Regions from separate parts of the Lysinibacillus sp. FSL K6-0075 genome, predicted to be linked through region 1. Evidence: riboswitches for the same ligand, from Rfam matches in the RefSeq annotation. Region 1 holds a riboswitch; each other region holds the start of a gene.

Region 1 (3,253 bases):
CCAATTGCTGATGCTGCCTCGTATTGACCATTATCAATCGATACAATACCACCACGAACAATTTCTGCCATGTATGCCCCTGTATTGAGGGAAACGACTAAAATACCTGCTGTAATAAAGTGCATATCGATACCGAATGCAATATCTAATCCGTAGTAGACAACCATAGCCTGTACAATCATTGGTGTACCACGGAAAAATTCAACATAGCATGTCAGTATAAATTTAATGAGCTTTAAGCTATAAAATTTCACACCTTTTTTACGAACTGGAATCGTATGCATAATTCCGATGAAAAATCCGATAAATGCACCAATAATTGTACTAATACTCGAAATCAGTAACGTATAATACGCACCTCGTAAAAACATTTGCCAGTTGTTTTCAATAATTGAAAGTATCCATTCAAGACTCATGATGTTCCTCCTAACAATGTCATCTTGCTTGCTTATTTCTTTTGTGTCCTAGCTCTTTCTACCATTCTATGTTTTGTCACGCTAGGACATTATCATTATGTAGAGAGGTTCTCATTTTGATAATGATGAAATGATCATGCACGGACTAGCAACTAGCCCGTGCCTTGTCATTATTGTGCTGCTGGTTGTTGCGAAATAGCTTCTTCCATAATCGCTTGACGATCGTCTTCCGAAATGCCTTTTAGGACTTCATTGATTTTTTCACGATTTGCGTCGTCCTTACGTAAGCCTACAGCAATTGAAGTATTTGATGGATCTGTATCAAAGCCTTCTTCAAATGCTACATATGTGAACTTATCGTTGGCAGCAGCAGCAGAAATACCCTCTGGACGTTCAGCTACATAGCCATCAATTTTACCTGCTTCTAACGCCACACGCATTGCTGGGAAGCTTTCCATTGCCGTTTGTTTTTCTACACCTTTGATTTGATCAATCACTGTGTAGTTTGATGTATTTAATTGTGATGTAATTTTAGCACCTGAGAAATCTTGAATCGATTTTGCATCTTCATATTTACTACCTTTTTTAATAACCATCACAAAATCAGATGTGTAATAGTTTTCTGTAAAATCAATTGTTTTCTTACGTTCTTCTGTTGGTGACATCCCTGCGATAATCGCATCAATTTTGTTCGATTGTAGCGCTGGCACTAATCCGTCCCACTCCATTTTAACAATGACTAACTCTTTGCCTAAACCTTCAGCGATTTTCTTCGCCATTTGTACATCATAGCCGCCTGCATACTCTGCATTATCCGCTATTTTCACAGCGCCATTCGCATCGTCTTGCTGTGTCCAGTTGAACGGTGGGTAGCCAGCCTCCATTCCAATTCGGAATTCACCGCCGCCTTCTTCTTTGTCAGCTCCAGCATCACCTGAACCGCCCTCTTTTTTGTCACTTGTGCCACATGCAGCTAGCACAATTGCCGTCATGATAGAGATCATTACTAACAACCATTTTCTTTTCATGAAAAACTCCCCTTTTCTGTAAAAAAATAAGACAACTGTACTAAAAAAGACCTAAGTATATTGAACTTAGGTCTTACCTTTTATGACAGTTGCCCAAATCCTCACTATAATTTCCATGTTTCCGAGATAGCACAACCTAGTAAATCTGGAAATCCATTTACTAGGACAGTCCTGCACTTATTCACTGCAGACCCAGTATAAAAGTACGAGCTCCTTTTATACTTCGGCGATATTTCCTTCTTCATTGCGTCTTCGCTTGCTTGTACTCTACAATGAACTAATAAATACCGCGCCTCTACCTCACTGGTAAATATTCGTGAGGTTTGTTTATTTAATTGATATTTAGATACTACTATAAAACTAATATGTTCGTCAAGACAGTTTTAACATTTTTCTGACTAATGACAATATTAGGGTATTGTGCGTTCCCTATCCATTTTAAATCGTTGAGCTTTCATCGATATTTCCGAAAATTACAACAAATTTTTATTAGAGCGTATATGCTCTCTGTGAGAAAAGTTGTGTTTATTTCTTTTGGCTCCTCTAAACGATATAACATTCGTACTCTTTCAAAAATAGAATCGGTCAAAACCTTTCGTCATGCACAAAAAAACCCTGCTGAACATTGTTCGCAGGGTTTAATGGCATTATGAATTTAATAATAAATCTTCAGGATTTTCGATTAATTCTTTAACTGTTTTTAAGAATCCTACAGAATCTTTTCCATCGATGATACGGTGATCGTAAGAAAGTGCTACATACATCATTGGACGGATTTGAACTTCACCATTTACGCCAACTGGACGGTTAACAATTGAGTGCATACCTAAAATACCAGCTTGCGTACCGTTCATAATTGGTGTTGACATTAATGAACCGAATACACCACCGTTTGTGATTGTGAATGATCCACCAGCCATGTCATTTAGGCCTAATTTTTTATCACGAGCTTTTGTCGCTAAGTTAGCGATATCTTTTTCGATTTCAGCGAAGTTTTTGCTGTTTGCATCGCGTACAACTGGTACGACTAAACCTTCTTCAGTTGATACAGCAATACCGATATCAAAGAAGTTATTTAAATGAATTTCATCGCCAGAGATTTGAGCGTTTACGTATGGGTATTTTTTCAGTGCTGCAACAACAGCTTTTGTAAAGAATGACATGAAACCAAGTTTGATGTCGTTTGCTTTCACAAACTCTTCTTGTTTACGTTTACGAAGTGCCATGATGTTTGTCATGTCAATTTCGTTGAATGTTGTTAACATTGCTGTTGATTGTTTCACTTCTAATAAACGTTTTGCAATTGTTTGACGACGACGGCTCATTTTTTCAATTGTTACACGGTCAGAATTAGCTGCTGGTGTGAATACTACTGGGCCACCTGAAGTTGCTACTGATGTAGGTGCTGCTACTGGTGCTACAGCTGGTGCTGTACCATGTGCTGCTACATCTTGTACACGTACGCGTCCTTGTGGATCTACTGGAGATACCGCTGCAAGGTCAATACCTTTTTCACGTGCAAGACGACGTGCTGCTGGCGATGCAACTACACGCTCACCAGAAGTTTCTTCTACTACTGGAGCCGCTGCAACTGGTGCAGGTGCTGCTTGTGGCGCTGCTGGAGCTGGAGCTGCTTCAGTTGGTGCTGCCGCTGGAGCTGCTGCTGCGCCTTCGCCTGCTTCTACTACTGCGATAACTTGACCAACTAGTACAGTATCGCCTTCTTCAGCTAAAATTTGTGTTAATACACCTGCTTCTTCAGAAATGATCTCAGCGTTTACTTTATCTGTTTCAAGTTCAACGATGAAT
Region 2 (3,253 bases), 1.1 Mb from region 1:
TCCAGTTGACAAACGACCCTGAAATTCTGCAAATTAAACAACGTAGCTTTAAACTTGAAGCAGGATTTATAGCAGAGCAAATTCAACTAGCTAAAGGCTATCTTACAGAATGCTATAATGAAAAGCGAGAAAAGCAACAATACGTCATGTTTACAGTCAAATGGGACGTCAAAGAACGTATTATGAATACCATTCCCTCAGAGTAATAAAAAGGATTGTCTCCCCCTAACGGGATGACAATCCTTCTTTTTTCTTCCTTTAATTTTGGACAATTACATAAAATGCTGTTTCTTCTATTATTATATGTAAAGTGCTTGCTCTAAATTAAACTCATCATGCAGTGCATTAGCTGCTTGGATCATATCATCCTGTGGTACAACAACAGAAACTTTTATTTCAGAAGTACTTACCATTTTTACAGGGATATTTTCACGACGTAACCGATCAAACATACGAGCAGCAACACCTGGATTAGAGGCCATCCCTGAACCAATAATGGAAACTTTCGCCAACCCTATTTCGAAGTCTGCAAAACTAAATCCGAGTGATAATTTACTATCTTCTAGAACACGTAATGCTTCTGCAAATTCCTCTTTTAAAATAGAAAACGAAACAGTTGGTTTCAGCCCATCAATAATGGCTTGAACAATAATATCTACATTAATGCGGTTCTCAGCAAGAATAGTAAATATATCTGCTAATGAAGCATTAGAGAAAGCATCATACCCTACTGTTAAACGAATAATATCTGATTCAAAGGCCACGCCACGAACAACTAAGTTTTTTTCCATTTCCACTTCCTCCTTCAATAAAGTGCCTACTGACTCTACTAAACTTGAGCGTATGATAACAGGCATTTGAAATTTCTTTGCTAACTCCACCGCACGTGGATGTATGACATGAGATCCTAAATGAGATAATTCCAACATTTCATCATAGGAAATTTCCTGGAGCTTTTGGGCATGTGTCACATAACATGGATCTGCTGTATAAACACCGTCCACATTTGTATACATATCAGCTCGCTCCGCTTCCAATGCGATGGCAAGCGCTACAGCTGCCGTTTCAGCTCCACCTTTCCCAAGCATGGTGATATTGTGATCTTCGTCAACCCCTTGTTCTCCAGCAATGACTACAATTTGCCCCTGTGCAAAGTGTTCTTCGATTCGACTAACATCAATATAGTCGATACGCGCATGCCGATACATACCATCCGTATGAATACCTGCCTGCCATCCAGTCAGAGACACAGCCTGATAGCCCGCGTCCTGTAAGGCAATGGCAAATAAAGCACTAGATAATTGAGAGCCTGTAGACAAAACTGCATCTAATTCTCGTTTTGAAACATCGTCAGTTAGTTGATGTACCATCATTTTCATTTCTTTGGCAGTATGTCCCATTGCTGCAACAACTACCACTACATCAAATCCTCTGTCCTTTTCAGCAATCGCTTTCCGAGCTGCCTGTTGGATTTGTTCAGTAGAAGCTAATGCAGCTCCTCCAAACTTCATCACGATTTTAGCCATTTCTTTCGTTCTCCCTTCCAGTCCATGTATTTCACCTAATTACAGGAGACAAAACAGTTTCTAGAAAAACTAAAAGGCAGCCTCCACATAACGTGAAAGCTGCCTATAACATGTACAATAATCGTAACTTGCCCATGTGTGATAGCTCTCCGAAACGTTTAGAATCGACAGTCTTACATTTCTTAAATGCAAAACCAGTACAGCAATGGAAACAACAACGCTGTACTTCGGCAAGCTCCCCTTTCACACAATATCTCTGGACTTGTCCATCCTCCATTGTGTTACTCTTGAATCTTGCACCTCTATCATCACCTTAAAGTGAATGTATTCAATTCATTAAGCTTTAGCGTAAACAAGCTAGTCACGCCAGTTAGCTCTCCATAACATTGAAAACAATGTTATTTATAACCATAGCACATGCCTATTCCTTTGACAATGATTCTTGCTGAAAATAGCTAAAAATTTGGCTTGCTAAATTAGCGGGCATCCCAGCCTCCTGTAATGCTAGCTCGCTCGCCTCTCGAATTTTTTTGACTGAACCGAAATATTTAAGCAACTGTTGCTTACGTTTTGGTCCTACCCCTTCAATATGATCTAATACAGATTGAATGGCATGCTTCTCATGCTGTTGACGCAAGAAGGTAATAGCAAAGCGGTGGACTTCGTCTTGAATTCGTTGTAATAAATAAAAGCCATCACTTGTACGGTTTAAGGCAATCACCTCTGGCGGATCACCAAACAATAGCTGAGATGTATTATGCTTGTCATCCTTGGCTAAACCAGCAATCGGTATGACAAGACCAAGCTCATCTTCTAGTACTTCACGGGCTACTTCCATTTGCCCCTTACCACCATCAATTAACACTAAATCTGGTAATGGTAGACCTTCCTTTAAAACACGTATATATCGACGACGTATAACCTCCTGCATTGCACCGTAATCATCATGCTTGGCTGCTGAACGCGTTTTATATTTTCGGTATTCCTTTTTCGCAGGCTTCCCATCAATGAAAACAACCATGGCAGATACTGCATCCGTTCCATGCATATGACTATTATCAAAAGCCTCAATTCGTAAAGGTGCACTAATACCCATTGCTTCACCTAGTGCCTCACAAGCACCAATCGTACGTTCTTCCTGACGTTCTATTAGCTGGAATTTAGCTGCCACAGCAATTTCGGCATTTTTGGTTGCTAATTCAACCAGTTCCTTCTTTTGTCCTCTTTTTGGTGTAAGAACTTTGATCTCTAATAATTCCGTTAAGATGGCTGCATCAATGGCTTGTGGAATAAAAATTTCTTTTGGCTTAATATGCTCTGGCTTTTCATAAAAGCGCCCAACAAATGTTAAAAATTCTTCCTCTGCATCCTGATAGATCGGGAAAATCGAGACATCACGCTCAATCAGTTTACCTTGGCGCACAAAGAAAACCTGAACACACATCCACCCTTTTTCAACGGCATAGCCAAATACATCGCGATTTGTTGTATCACTTGATACTATTTTTTGTTTCTGCATGACCGTATCAATATGGGCAATTTGATCTCGAAATTCCTTCGCTCGTTCAAATTCTAGGTTTTCAGCGGCTGCAAGCATTTTAACTTCAAGCTCTTTTTTGACTGCCTCCACACCACCATTGAGAAACTTCGTCATATCCTCAATCATCTCTTGATAAACCTGACCATCAATTTCCTTAACACAAGGTGCTAAGCATTGCCCCATGTGA
Region 3 (3,253 bases), 2.1 Mb from region 1:
ACCATCTGCTTTATTTATTAATGCACATATTCATCCTTGGAGGCTCTCATTGAGCAAAAGAAGAGTAATATTGCCACAACGACAAAGAGCCATCCCGCAATATTCCAGCCACCAAAGAAATCATGCAAGTAGCCAAAAAGAATAGGACCAATTGCGGCAAATAAATAACCCAAAGATTGTGCAAAGCCTGATAAATCAGCTGCCTCAAATGCAGTACGAGTGCGGAGAGTGAAGAACATCATTGCTAGGGCGAATGAAGAACCTCCTGCTAACCCTAGAAGGACCATCCACAGTACACCAAGACTAGTCCATTCCATGACAACACCAACAAACCCTACTAAATAGAAAGATGTAAACATCAATACAAGGGGGCGTTGTGAAGTCATTTTACCTGCAATTATAGGCACAGCTAAAGCCATTGGTACTTGTGAGAATTGCATGATGGAAAACATCCAACCGGCCTTGTCAGGAGCTAGCCCTTGGGCAATATAGATCTCGGGAATCCAAGCTGCAGTCGTGTAGAATAATAAAGACTGTAACCCCATTGCGCCTGTGACAGCCCAAGTAACAGGTGATTTCCATAAAGGTGTACCTGTCTTTTTAGATGTAGTAACTGGTTCGGGTTTATTTGATTTTAATTGAGGTATCCAAATTAAGATTGTAATGAGAACGAGTACGAGTGCAATGGACAGCGCACCTTGCCAGCCTAACGATGAATTGGCTATAGGATAGCTAATACCAGCACCAAGACCAGCAGTTAAATTCATGGACATGGTGAAAAAGGCCATCAATAAACCGACATGGTATGGAAATTTTAATTTTAATAATCCTGGAATAAGTACATTTCCAAAAGAAATGGCTACGCCAATTAGCACAGTACCTAATAGAAGTAACTCTGTTGTACCGAGTGAACGTAGGACAATCCCAAAGGCCAATAGAAAAGTTGATAAAAATAATGTTAGCTCAAGCCCTAGTTTGCGTGCTACAACTGGTGCAAATGGAGATATAATAGCAAAAGCAAGCAATGGAATCGTTGTTAGAAAGCCTGCCAATACATTAGATATCCCAAGATCTTCACGGATAAAGGATATAATTGGGCCAACAACAGTTAGTGGCATTCGTAATGTAGAGGCTATAAAGATAACTCCGAAAACTAAAAGTAAGGTTGTTCCTTTCCAGCTAATTTTTTTACTAGGATAACTAGCGGAATGATCATTTGTAGTCAAAATAAAATCCCCCCTAATCATAACCATTCTAATTGAACTACTATAACACTTTATCACACTATTAAAAATAGTAGAAGATTCATAAAATACAGAACATTTTCCGTTATATTGAAATGTCTATGGTCTTATGTTAGTATAATAAACATCATAAATTTAATAATTATATGCCTCATGTTTGTATTGAGGTAGAGGTCGCGATATTTATAAGTATGCTAATTGAAATGACAAGCATTGATGAAATTAGCTGAAAGGAAATATTGCCGAAGTGTGAGGGGACTTGAAAACCTCATGCTGGGGCTGTCTCCGAAAGGAACAGAACTGTCACGTTTGCACAACGTGTTGAGCTATCATTTAGGAAAAACTGAGGATTAACGTAGCCATCACAGTGTATATGTGATGGCATTTTTTTGCCTCATAAATAGGAAGGAAGCTATATCGTGAGTGAAATAAAAGTAAATCAGCTTGGTCATAAAGCACCGAAGCTGAAAAAAGAATTAAAAAGCCGCCATATTACAATGATTTCTTTAGGCGGTACAATCGGTACGGGGCTATTTTTAGCCAGTGGTGGTGCTATTGCACAGGCAGGACCTGGGGGCGCATTGCTGGCCTATGCCTTAATCGGTATTATGGTATATTTTTTAATGACGAGCTTAGGGGAAATGGCTGCGTATATGCCATCATCAGGTTCATTTAGTACCTACGCAACCAAATTTGTAGATCCTGCTTTAGGATTTGCATTAGGCTGGAACTATTGGTATAACTGGGCAATCACAATTGCTGCAGAAATCGCTGCCGTGTCATTAATTATGAAATATTGGTTCCCAGATAGCTCATCAGCACTGTGGACAGTATTATTTATTGCTGTTGTACTGACGTTTAATTTACTATCCGTAAAAAGTTATGGTGAAAGTGAATATTGGTTTGCCATGATTAAAGTCGTAACGGTCATCGTTTTTATTATCATTAGCTTACTAATGATTTTTGGTATTTTAGGTGGGCAGGCTCCTGTAGGTTTCACTAATTTCTTTATTAGTGATGGGCCATTCCATGGTGGCTTCCTTGCTACATTTGGTATTTTCCTAGCTGCTGGATTTTCATTCCAAGGGACAGAATTACTTGGAATTACAGCTGGTGAAACAGATGATCCTGGTAAAAATATTCCGAAGGCTGTTAAATCTGTATTTTGGCGTATTCTTTTGTTTTATATTTTAGCGATTGGTGCAATTGGGATGCTGATTCCATTCACAGATGAACGTTTATTATCAGAAGATATCGCAGTATCACCGTTTACACTAGTGTTTGACCGCCTAGGTATTGCCTTTGCTGCTTCATTAATGAATGCCATTATTTTAACGGCTATGCTGTCAGCAGGAAATTCAGGCCTGTATGCATCTTCTCGTATGCTATGGCAATTAGCGGTGGAAGGACATGCACCTAAATTTTTCGCAAAGCTAAGTCGTCGAGGTATTCCGATTTATGCACTGATGGCAACATTAGCTGTAGGTTGTTTAGCATTTTTAGCGTCATTCTTTGGTGATGGAGTGGTTTATATCTGGCTATTAAATGCCTCTGGAATGTCAGGCTTTATTGCATGGCTGGGTATTGCATTTAGTCATTATCGTTTCCGTCGAGCGTTTGATGCACAGGGCTTAGATCCAAAGTTATTACCTTATAAAGCCAAATTATATCCATTTGGACCATTATTTGCTTTTACCGTTTGTATGATCGTAGTCATTGGACAAAATTACACAGCCTTTACAGGTGATAAAATTGATTGGTATGGCATCCTTGTTTCGTATATCGGGATTCCACTATTTTTAGCACTATGGTTTGGCTATAAAATAAAGCACAAAACCAAAATGCTGCCACTTAAAGATTGTGATTTAAAAGTTGAAGAGTAAATAATAGAGCTGTTCTGTAAACCAAAGAGTGATGGGTTTATAGGACAGCTCTTTTTCGACACTCATGAACAAAATCTCTCAAAATAAACATCATAAATATGGTAATGTAATATAGATATGGAAATT

Evidence for each region. A riboswitch is a leader RNA that binds a small molecule or an ion and turns the genes downstream of it on or off. The one in region 1 is predicted to bind lysine.
Region 2: linked by a shared signal. The riboswitch ahead of MHB65_RS17295 (aspartate kinase) and the one ahead of MHB65_RS11935 (transporter substrate-binding domain-containing protein) in region 1 are both predicted to bind lysine.
Region 3: linked by a shared signal. The riboswitch ahead of MHB65_RS01375 (amino acid permease) and the one ahead of MHB65_RS11935 (transporter substrate-binding domain-containing protein) in region 1 are both predicted to bind lysine.

The regions. Positions count from the first base shown of each region.
Region 1 covers NZ_CP151947.1:2,430,448-2,433,700, reverse strand. The annotation lists gene MHB65_RS11940 (amino acid ABC transporter permease) at 1-416, opposite strand, end outside; gene MHB65_RS11935 (transporter substrate-binding domain-containing protein) at 587-1,444, opposite strand; lysine riboswitch at 1,564-1,750, opposite strand; gene odhB (2-oxoglutarate dehydrogenase complex dihydrolipoyllysine-residue succinyltransferase) at 2,092-3,253, opposite strand, start outside.
Region 2 covers NZ_CP151947.1:3,527,697-3,530,949, forward strand. The annotation lists gene MHB65_RS17290 (YslB family protein) at 1-206, shown strand, start outside; gene MHB65_RS17295 (aspartate kinase) at 300-1,526, opposite strand; lysine riboswitch at 1,661-1,839, opposite strand; gene uvrC (excinuclease ABC subunit UvrC) at 1,948-3,253, opposite strand, start outside.
Region 3 covers NZ_CP151947.1:289,994-293,246, forward strand. The annotation lists gene MHB65_RS01370 (MFS transporter) at 18-1,226, opposite strand; lysine riboswitch at 1,405-1,581, shown strand; gene MHB65_RS01375 (amino acid permease) at 1,664-3,127, shown strand.